DNA from 3 places in the Thioalkalivibrio sp. ALE23 genome. Region 1 is predicted to be linked to each of the others. Evidence: predicted binding sites of a transcription regulator. Region 1 holds the regulator's gene; each other region holds the start of a gene.

Region 1 (3,202 bases):
GCGGACGAGCCGGCCGCGGGCGAGGAGCCCGCCCCGCTGGAAATGATTCAACCGGTGCTGAAGGGACGTCATGTCACACAACACTAAGCCCCTGAAGGTGGTCGCGGTGGCCTCGGGCAAGGGCGGGGTCGGCAAGACCAATGTCTCGGTCAACCTGTCGGTCGGACTGGCCCGTCTGGGACGCGAGGTCATGCTGTTCGATGCGGACCTGGGGCTCGCGAACGTCGATGTACTGCTGGGCCTGCGTCCGCAGCGGACGCTGCACGACCTGGTGACCGGGGACGTCGAGGATCTGGAAGACGTGATCATCGAGGGCCCGGAGGGAATCCGCGTGGTGCCTTCCGCGTCCGGGATCGCGACCATGGCCAACCTGAGCCGGCCGGAACATCACGGCCTGATCCAGGCCTTCAGCATGTATACACGACCGCTGGACGTGCTGGTGGTGGATACCGCCGCCGGGTTGCAGGAGTCGGTGACCAGTTTCTGTCAGGCCGTGCAGGAGACCCTGGTGGTGGTCACCGACGAGCCGGCATCGATGACCGACGCCTATGCGCTGATCAAGGTCCTGCATCGGGATCATGGCGTGAACCGGTTCCGCGTGGTCGCGAACATGGTGCAGGGCCGTGCCGGCGCGGAACGGGTGATGCAGAAGCTGCAGGCGGTTTGTTCCACCTATCTGCCGGAGGTCATACTGGATCTGGTGGGCGTGATCCCGCTGGATGATGCCCTGCGCCAGGCGGTGCAGAAACGGGCGCCGGTGGTGCAGCAGTCTCCGGGCAGCCCGGCGGGACGGGCGTTCCTCGAGCTCGCGCGCAAGGTCGACGGCTGGCCGGTGGCCCGCGGCGCCAGCGGGGGGGTTGGATTCTTCGTCGAGAGGATGCTGCAAAGCGCATGAACACGCCAAAGAACAGACTTTCGGGATACGCCCGTGCGGGGACCGGCGGACCGGACCAGCTGGTCGCGGACCACGTCGAGCTGGTGAATCGGATCGCCCATCACCTGATGGCCCGGCTGCCGGCCTCGGTGCAGGTGGATGACCTGGTGCAGGCGGGCATGGTGGGGCTGATCGAGGCCGCGCGGCAGTTCGAAGGCGGGCAGGGGGCGACCTTCGCCACCTACGCCGGGATCCGCATCCGCGGGGCGATGATCGACGAGCTGCGTCGCAGCGACTGGACGCCGCGCTCGGTGCACCGCAACAGCCGGCGGATCTCCGAGGCGATGCAGACGGTGGAGGCCCGCGAGGGCCGCGCCGCCCGCGCCCCGGAGATCGCCGAGGAGCTGGGCGTCCCGGTGGAAACCTACTACCAGATGCTGGATGATCACGCCGGTGCCCATCTGTTCGCGCTGGACGAGGTGGGCGGCCCGGAGGGCGAGGCGGATCGCGTGCTGGAAGGGCAGGAGCAGTCCCCGTCGCGGCGCATCGAGGCCGGGGAGTTCCGCGAGGAACTGGCCGGCGCACTGGGCGATCTGCCCGAGCGTGAACGACTGGTGCTCAACCTGTACTACACCGAAGAACTCAACCTGCGCGAGATCGGTGCCGTGCTGGACGTGACCGAATCGCGCGTCAGCCAGATCCGCAGCCAGGCGGTGCACCGTCTGCGGGCGCGTCTGGGCTCGTGGCTCGAAGACGTCGAGTCCCTGCAGATATTCTAAGGTTCAAACACATTCCCGGAGCGAACTGTGGACAAGGGTATGAAAATCCTGATCGTGGACGACTTCTCCACGATGCGGCGCATCATCAAGAATCTCCTGCGGGATCTTGGCTTCAACAACACCATGGAGGCCGACGACGGGAGCACCGCCCTGCCGATGCTGCAGAACGGCGACTTCGATTTTCTGATCACCGACTGGAACATGCCCAACATGCCGGGCATCGACCTCCTGCGCGAGGTACGCAAGGACGAGCGGCTGAAATCGTTGCCGGTGCTGATGGTCACGGCGGAAGCCAAACGCGATCAGATCGTGGAGGCGGCAGAGGCCGGCGTGAACGGTTACATTGTGAAGCCCTTCACGGCCGAGACACTCAAGGAGAAGATCGAAAAGATCTTCGAACGTATTGAAGCTCAAGGCTGAATACCGCGACCGGCTGACACGGCAAGAGAGACCCGATGACCGAACAAGAGAATGCCTCCGGGGATGACCGGCTCGCGCTGGCGCGGGAGCTGGTGGGCGCTCTGGAAGGCGGTGACGAGGAGGCTTCGCGCCGCCTGATCCAGGAGCTCGCGCGGCCTTATGAACGCGAACTGTTCGACGAACTGGGCAAGCTGACCCGCGAACTGCACGAGGCACTGGAGAGCTTCCGGGGCGATTCGCGTCTGGTCGAGCTGGCGCAGGACGAGATTCCGGATGCGCGCGAGCGTCTGAGTTACGTGGTGACCCAGACCGAACAGGCCACGCACGAAACCCTGAATGCGGTGGAATCGTCCCTGCCGATTGCCGAGGCATTCGCCGGGCGTGCCGCGGAACTCACCGAAAAATGGACCCGGTTCCGCAACCGCGAACTGTCGGTGGAGGAATTCCGCGAGTTCGCGCGCGAACTCGATGCATTTTTCGAACAGACCGGCAAGGACACCGAGGAACTGCGCCGGTTGCTGTCACAGGTCCTGATGGCACAGAGCTACCAGGATCTCACCGGGCAGGTGATCCGGCGGGTCATCCGTCTGGTCACGGATCTGGAGGAAAACCTGGTCTCGCTGATCCGCCTGTCTTCCGGGCGCCTGGAGAAGGATGCCCGGTCGGCGGCCGAAAAGGCCCCGGAGGCGGAACGAACCGCACGCGAGGAGGACCGCCGCGGGCATGGACCCGCGGTGCCCCACACTCAAGATTCCGGCACGGATGTCGTTCAAGGACAGGACGAGGTGGACGATCTGCTGTCGAGCCTGGGGTTCTAGGGTCCGTCCCGGGATCCCCTTGCACCGGCAGCCATCTGCCGACGATTCGAGTCACCGGAACGGAGAGACCGCATGGCCATCGACCCCAACGACGAAATCCTCCAGGACTTCCTGATCGAGGCGGGGGAGCTGCTGGAAGGCCTGAACGAACAGCTGATCGACCTGGAACAGCATCCGGACGATACCGATCTGCTGAATGCGGTCTTCCGCAGTTTCCATACCATCAAGGGCGGGGCCGGTTTTCTCGGGCTCGACCCGCTGGTGACGGTGTGCCACAACGCCGAAGACGTCTTCAACCTGTTGCGCAATCA
Region 2 (3,202 bases), 120 kb from region 1:
CTCTGCTGCTCGGCCGCGCTGGCGATCTGGTCAATCATCTCGGTGATCGACTGCACCGCCTCGCGGATGTCATCCAGCGCCGAACCGGCCTCGCCGGCCTGATCCACGGTCGCGCGTGCCCGTTCCTCGCCGGCCTGATCCACGGTCGCGCGTGCCCGTTCCTCGCCGGCCTGCATCACCTCCACGGCATTGCGCGTGCCCCCCTGCAGGGTCTCGACCGTGCGCCGGATCTCCTCCGTGGATTCATGCGTACGCGACGCGAGGGCCCGTACTTCGTCGGCCACCACCGCGAACCCACGTCCCGCCTCTCCGGCACGCGCGGCCTCGATCGCGGCGTTCAGCGCCAGCAGATTGGTCTGTTCGGCGATCTCCTGGATCACCTGCAGTACCTTGCCGATGCTCTCCGAATCCTGCTCGACCCGCTGGATTGCCTCCGCGGCGCGATGCACCTCGGAGGCCAGCTGCTCGATCCCGGTTACGGTCCGCTGCACGACCTCCTGGCCACTGCGCGTGGATTCCAGCGAGCGGTGCGCCGCCTCGGTCGCCGATTGCGAGTTGCGGGCCACGTCCTGGGCCGTGGCGCTCATCTCGTTCATCGACGTGGCCACCTGCTCGATCTCCCGACGCTGACGATCCCCGCCTTCGCGCGTGCGGTCGGACACGTTCGAGACCTCTTCGGCCGCCGAAGTGAGCTGCCCGCTGGAACCGACCACTGCGCCGATCAGGGAGCGGAACTGTTCCATCACGTCGTTGAACGCCCGGGCCGCACGCCCGACCTCGTCATCGCCGTGCACGTCCAGCCGCCGGGTCAGATCGCCCCCGCCCCCGGCGATGTCACGCAGCCCTTCCGTCATCTCGGCGAGGGGGCGCGTAACGAAACGGCGGATGAACAGAAAGATCGCACCCAGCAGCGGCAGGCTGACCAGGATCGCGAAGCCGAACAGCTGGATCCCGAAATTCGTCGCCCCCTCGTGCACCTCGGTCATGTCGAGACGCATGGACGTGGCCCCGATCACCTCATCTTCTTCCGCGGCCCCGTGACACGCCATGCAGTTGCGTCCCAGGTATTCGCGATGATTGCGGATCGGTTTCACCACGCGCAGCTGGTCGCGCTCGCGATCAACCTCGACAAAGGGTTCTCCGGTATCCAGGACCTCGCGCTCGACCGCATCACGGGGTTCGCTGTCGGCCGTCCCTTCGCCCCACTGCTCGGTGACCGACGCGGCGCGGATCGCGCGCAGGTCGCGAACATCGCCCATTTCCTGGATCTGATCCATGAATTCGTGGCGCGAATCCATGGTGCCGGTAATCATCAGGGTCGTCAGTCCGGCCCAGGTCATCTCGTGCAGACTGCCGGCAAAATGCCCAGCCTGCTCCTGGGCGGTGTCACGCTGCTCCAGCACCGCCCATCCGATCATGCCGGACCAGACGAAGACCAGGGTCAGCCAGATGACGCCGAGCAGCCTCAGCCAGATGGGAAGGTCGTACAGGCGACGCAGCATGCAGTTACCCCGAGGTCATGGATTGCGGGCGCCCGGATTCACCGGCGCCTCCATCCGGGTTTTCGGCCGTTCGGCCCCAACCTTGAATGCCCGAAGGGAGCGCCGACCCCCCCGGCAGGCACCCCACAAACGAAAAGGCCCGCCAGCATAAAGCCGGCGGGCCTGCAATCGAAGATGGAGGCTGGGCCCGGAATCGAACCGAGGTACGCGGATTTGCAGTCCGCTGCATCACCACTCTGCCACCCAGCCGGGGCAAGGCTTGTTCGACGGTCTTGGATGCCGCCGAAACAGAAAGCCCCGGCGGTGCCGGGGCTTCGGGAAATCGTTTGGAGCGGGAAACGAGATTCGAACTCGCGACCCCAACCTTGGCAAGGTTGTGCTCTACCAGCTGAGCTATTCCCGCCCGTCGACAAATGCGTATTCTACAGACAGCGCCGGCTTCGTCAACACCGGATCCGAAAAATTCGTTCAGGCGTCCCGGGCCGCGGCCAGCATGTACTGCACCATGGACACCAGCGTCAGCACCGCCGCCAGATACAGCAGCCATTCCCCGATCAGGAACAGCGACAGTCCCGCCACCGGCTCGGCCCACAGCAGCAGAAAGATGGCCACCATCTGCGCACTGGTCTTGAACTTGCCGATCCAGGAAACCGCCACCTTCGCGCTAGTCCCGACTTCGGCCATCCATTCCCGCAGTGCCGAGATCGCGATCTCGCGACCGATGATCACGATCGCGGCCAGCGCCAGCCCCACACCGGGGTTGTGGTCCACCACAAGCACCAGCGCGGCAGCGACGATCAGCTTGTCCGCCACCGGATCGAGAAAGGCGCCGAAGCGGCTGGTCACCGACCAGCGCCGGGCCAGATAACCGTCCAGCCAGTCGGTCACCGCGGCCAGCGCAAAGATGATGGCCGCCACGATCCCCGCCGCCGGCATCGGCAGCGCATAGAAGGCCCCGATCATCAGCGGGATCATCACGATACGCGACCAGGTCAGCCAGGTGGGGAGTCGTGGAAACATGTCGGATCAGGCCTCGTGGAACTGGTCGTAGATCGCCTGCGCCAGGCGACGATTGATGCCGGGCACCTTGGCCAGCTCGTCGACCCCCGCGCGGGAGACCCCGCGCAGCCCGCCAAAGTGCTTGAGCAACGCAGTGCGACGCTTGGGCCCCAGACCGCGAACCGACTCCAGGGTGGACTCCTTGCGCGCCTTCGCCCGCCGCGCCCGATGACCGCTGATCGCGAAACGATGGGCCTCGTCACGGATCTGCTGAATCAGGTGCAGTGCACTCGAATGGGGCGGCAGTATAGAAGGCGCCTCCACCCCGCTCAACACCAGGGTTTCCATGCCGGGCCGGCGTTCTTCGCCCTTGGCCACCCCGACCACCCGGATGTGATCCAGCCCCAGATCGGCCAGCACGTTCAGCGCCTGGGTCACCTGCCCCTTGCCCCCGTCGATGAACAGGATGTCCGGTTCCCGGCCCTCGCCCTTTTTCAGGCGCGCGAAGCGACGGCTCAGCGCCTGGTGCATCGCGGCATAGTCATCGCCTGGCTCGATCCCTTCAATGTTGAAGCGCCGGTAATCGGACTTGATCGGCCCTTCCGGCCCGAACACCACGCAGGATGCCACGGTGCCCTCGCCGCGGGTGTGCGAGATGTCGAAGCATTCCATGCGCCGCGGCGGCGCCTCCAGTTCCAGCT
Region 3 (3,202 bases), 220 kb from region 1:
TTGCCCTGGTTGAGTTCGTTGCAGCGTTCGATCGTCGCCCGCAGCGCCTGCCAGCGGTCGTTGAGGTGCTCCCCTCCCTCCAGACGCGCGAACAGCCGCGCTACCCCTTCCGGGGTGAACTCGGCACCGCGGGCTTCGATCCATTGCTGCTGTTTGCGGGTTTCGGTTTCCAGTGCCTGCAGCAGTTCCTGCTTGCGCTGGACCGCGGCCTGCAGCCGCTCCGGCTCCCGTGACTCGATGGCCCGAGTTTCCTCCAGCAGGATATCCTCCAGCCGTTGTCCGAGACGGATGGATTCCTCCAGGGAAGGACGGATTCCGGTTTCGTCGGTCACCACCGGATCACCGCAGCAGGCCTTCGATTTCCATCATGCGATCGGCCAGTTCCTCGTTGTCGATCGGGTAGTTCCCCTGAGCGATCGCCTCGCGGATCTCGGCCACCTTCGCCTCGTTGAACGGCGCGGCCTCGCTGGCTTCGCCGCTGCCGTTCATGGCCTGGGCGGCACCGGTCAGGGTGACGGCGTCACCGCTGGCGGCCCCGCCGTTGCCGGCGCGGTCCACCCCGTTGCTGCCGGTGCGGGCGTCGTCGTCACGGCCGCGGACCCCGCCGTTCTGGCTGTCGGGGCGCAGGCCATTGATGTTGGGGCCTTTGATATCCATGACTTTGTCCTGTCGTTTGACTGGTCTGCCTCGTGTATCGGCCGGAATGCCCGAAACTGTAGGGTCGGTTGCGGGATTTCCGTCACATTTTACTACAGGGCGACGCGAACCGTGCCCGATGGCTGGACCTCGCCCTCGATCTCGCGTCCGGAGGAGGTGTTGCGCACGCGGATCCAGTCGCCGGCCGTGGCGTCTTCCAGGGCTTCGCCCTGCATGCGGATAGTGACGCTGCCGCTGCTGGCGAGGATGGTAACGCGCTGGCCGCGCTGGATCACCTGACGTTCATTAACGTGCTGCTGGCCGATGACCTGGCCCTGGCGAATCGCGCGGCGGGTCTGCAGACCGACCACCTCGGATGCGTCCTCGAAATAATGGCTGGCCTGGCGCGACGTCTCGATGCGCTCCATGCGCAGATCGCCCGGCCCCAGGGTCTGCTGGCGCGACAGGTTGCGGCGGGCCACCACCACCTCGGCGTGGCGTTCCACGGTGGCCGGAACGTACACCGACCAGGTCACCGGCCCGGGACAGCGGATGTTGACCGCAGTATTGCCCCTCGGGCGGCCGCCGGGCGGCAGCGAGGCCTCCAGGGGTTCTTCGCAGCGCTTGAGGCGCAGGCGGTCGTCGACATGACCGAGTTGCACCTCCACATCGTCGCCGTTGTGGTCCCCAAGCTGCTGGTGCAGGAACCGTTCCGCGCTGTCACGAATGTTCTGCACCGGCTCGATCTCCGCTTGCGCGGTCGGGGCGAGGAGCGCGAGCATCAGAAGAAGCGCACCCCCGCTGCGGCCCCCGCTGCGGCCCGGGCTGCGGTACGGGAGCAAAGCCTGTAACTTGAAAAGGTGCATGTCCGGTCACCGTTGACCCTGTGTCTTCGTCACGGAATACAAGCAGATTCTGTGCCATGGCATCCGGCGCCTGTCCTGCGCGTCCGATGCGTGGTTCAAGCTCCCGCCGGCGCGGCCGTTAGCAGGGAGAACAACCCAGGGGGCGAGAACCGTGAGTCAGTTTATTGACGACGTGAACCAGCGCACGCAGATGGTCGGGCAGAACCGGATGGAGCTGCTGCTGTTCTATCTGGGCGGCACGCAGACCTTCGGGATCAACGTGTTCAAGGTGCGCGAGGTGATTCCGCTGCCGCAGTTGCGCCAGATTCCCGGGTCCGCCGGGGTGGTGCGGGGCGTCACCACCCTGCGCGACAAGACCGTGCCGATCATCGATCTGGCGCGGGCGATGGGCATGCAATCGACCCGGGCCGGGGCGGACGGGCAGCAGAAGGTTGTGATCACGGAGTTCAACCGCTCGGTGCAGGGCTTCATGGTATCGGCGGTGGATCGCATCGTGAACGTCAACTGGGACCAGGTGAAGTCGCCCCCGCGCGGCACCGGTCGCGAGTCGTTTCTGGTGGCGGTCACCGAACTCGACAACAAGCTGGTGGAGATCATCGACGTGGAGCGCGTGCTGTCGCTGGTCAATCCGCTGCCCACCGAGGTGTCGGAAAGCGTGCGTTCCGCGGTGGCCGAGCAGACACCCGAGCGTCGGGAAATCGTCATCGCCGACGACTCGGTGGTGGCCCGCCGCCAGATCGAAAGCGCCATCCAGGGGCTCGAGTGGCCCTACGTGCTGTGCAAGGACGGGCGTGAAGCCCTGGATTACCTGGAGGAGAAAGCCGCCGAGGGTCCGATCCACGACACGGTCGAGCTGGTGATCTCGGATATCGAAATGCCGCGCATGGATGGTTACACCCTGACGGCAAAGATCCGCGAGAACGAGCGCCTGCGACCGCTGCGGGTGCTGCTGCATTCCTCGCTCAGCGGCGAATTCAATACCGACATGGTGCGTCGGGCCGGTGCGGATGCGTTCCTCTCCAAGTTCAACCCGGACGAACTGGCCAGTGCGGTCCTGGAACAGATCAACAAGACCGCCTGAGATGTCGGTGGTTGCCGGGGGCGAACGGTTGCCGGCCCGGCCGGGGCGGGTGGCCGGCGCTTGCCGCCCCTTTGCAGGCTGCGGACTTCCGCAAGGTTGCCTCGAAGCCCTATACTGTGGCGGCATGGAATCATCGAACCGAACAACCAGCGGACGGCGGACGGGCCCGGCACGCGTCAAGGCGGAGATGTGTGCGTGATCGATTCCCGTGACTACGAAGAATTCGCGCGCTTTCTCTCCGAGTGCTGTGGCCTGGTGCTGGGGGACAGCCGCCAGTACCTGGTGTCCAGCCGGCTGTCCCGCCTGCTGGATGAATTTGGCTACAAGGACGTGCCGGAACTGCTGCACGCGCTGCGCAAGGCGCCCAGCCCGAAGCTGCGCACGCGCGTCATCGATGCGATGACCACCAACGAAACCTCCTGGTTTCGCGACGGTTTTCCGTTCGAGATCCTGCGCCACGTGATCCTCCCGGAGCTGGCGTCCACTCGGTCGTCGATCAAGGTCTGGTCGGCCGGGTGTTCTAGTGGCCAGGAGCCCTACAGTATCTCGATGGTGGTCTCGGAATGGGAGGCCTCGCGCCCGCGCCGGGTGGTGCCCGTCAGCATTCTCGGCACGGACC

The links. Region 1 encodes FliA, which starts transcription of late flagellar genes. Its sites were predicted from a motif close to GCTAAAGTTNNNNNNNNNNCNGCCGATA; they were not measured.
Region 2: F573_RS0107235 (methyl-accepting chemotaxis protein) is a predicted target of FliA. The motif match lies at 1,563-1,590, and genes of this name have one in related genera.
Region 3: F573_RS0108725 (chemotaxis protein) is a predicted target of FliA. The motif match lies at 1,596-1,623, and genes of this name have one in related genera.

Annotation. Positions count from the first base shown of each region.
Region 1 is NZ_KB900033.1:218,424-221,625, reverse strand. Features, by position in the region: gene flhF (flagellar biosynthesis protein FlhF) at 1-87, shown strand, start outside; gene F573_RS0107800 (MinD/ParA family protein) at 71-895, shown strand; gene F573_RS0107795 (RNA polymerase sigma factor FliA) at 892-1,653, shown strand; gene F573_RS0107790 (chemotaxis response regulator CheY) at 1,693-2,073, shown strand; gene F573_RS0107785 (protein phosphatase CheZ) at 2,109-2,891, shown strand; gene F573_RS0107780 (chemotaxis protein CheA) at 2,964-3,202, shown strand, end outside.
Region 2 is NZ_KB900033.1:100,610-103,811, reverse strand. Features, by position in the region: gene F573_RS0107235 (methyl-accepting chemotaxis protein) at 1-1,502, opposite strand, end outside; tRNA gene F573_RS0107230 (tRNA-Cys) at 1,678-1,751, opposite strand; tRNA gene F573_RS0107225 (tRNA-Gly) at 1,830-1,905, opposite strand; gene pgsA (CDP-diacylglycerol--glycerol-3-phosphate 3-phosphatidyltransferase) at 1,971-2,522, opposite strand; gene uvrC (excinuclease ABC subunit UvrC) at 2,529-3,202, opposite strand, start outside.
Region 3 is NZ_KB900033.1:433,733-436,934, reverse strand. Features, by position in the region: gene F573_RS0108740 (flagella synthesis protein FlgN) at 1-335, opposite strand, end outside; gene flgM (flagellar biosynthesis anti-sigma factor FlgM) at 340-657, opposite strand; gene flgA (flagellar basal body P-ring formation chaperone FlgA) at 750-1,418, opposite strand; gene F573_RS0108725 (chemotaxis protein) at 1,654-2,583, shown strand; gene F573_RS0108720 (protein-glutamate O-methyltransferase CheR) at 2,779-3,202, shown strand, end outside.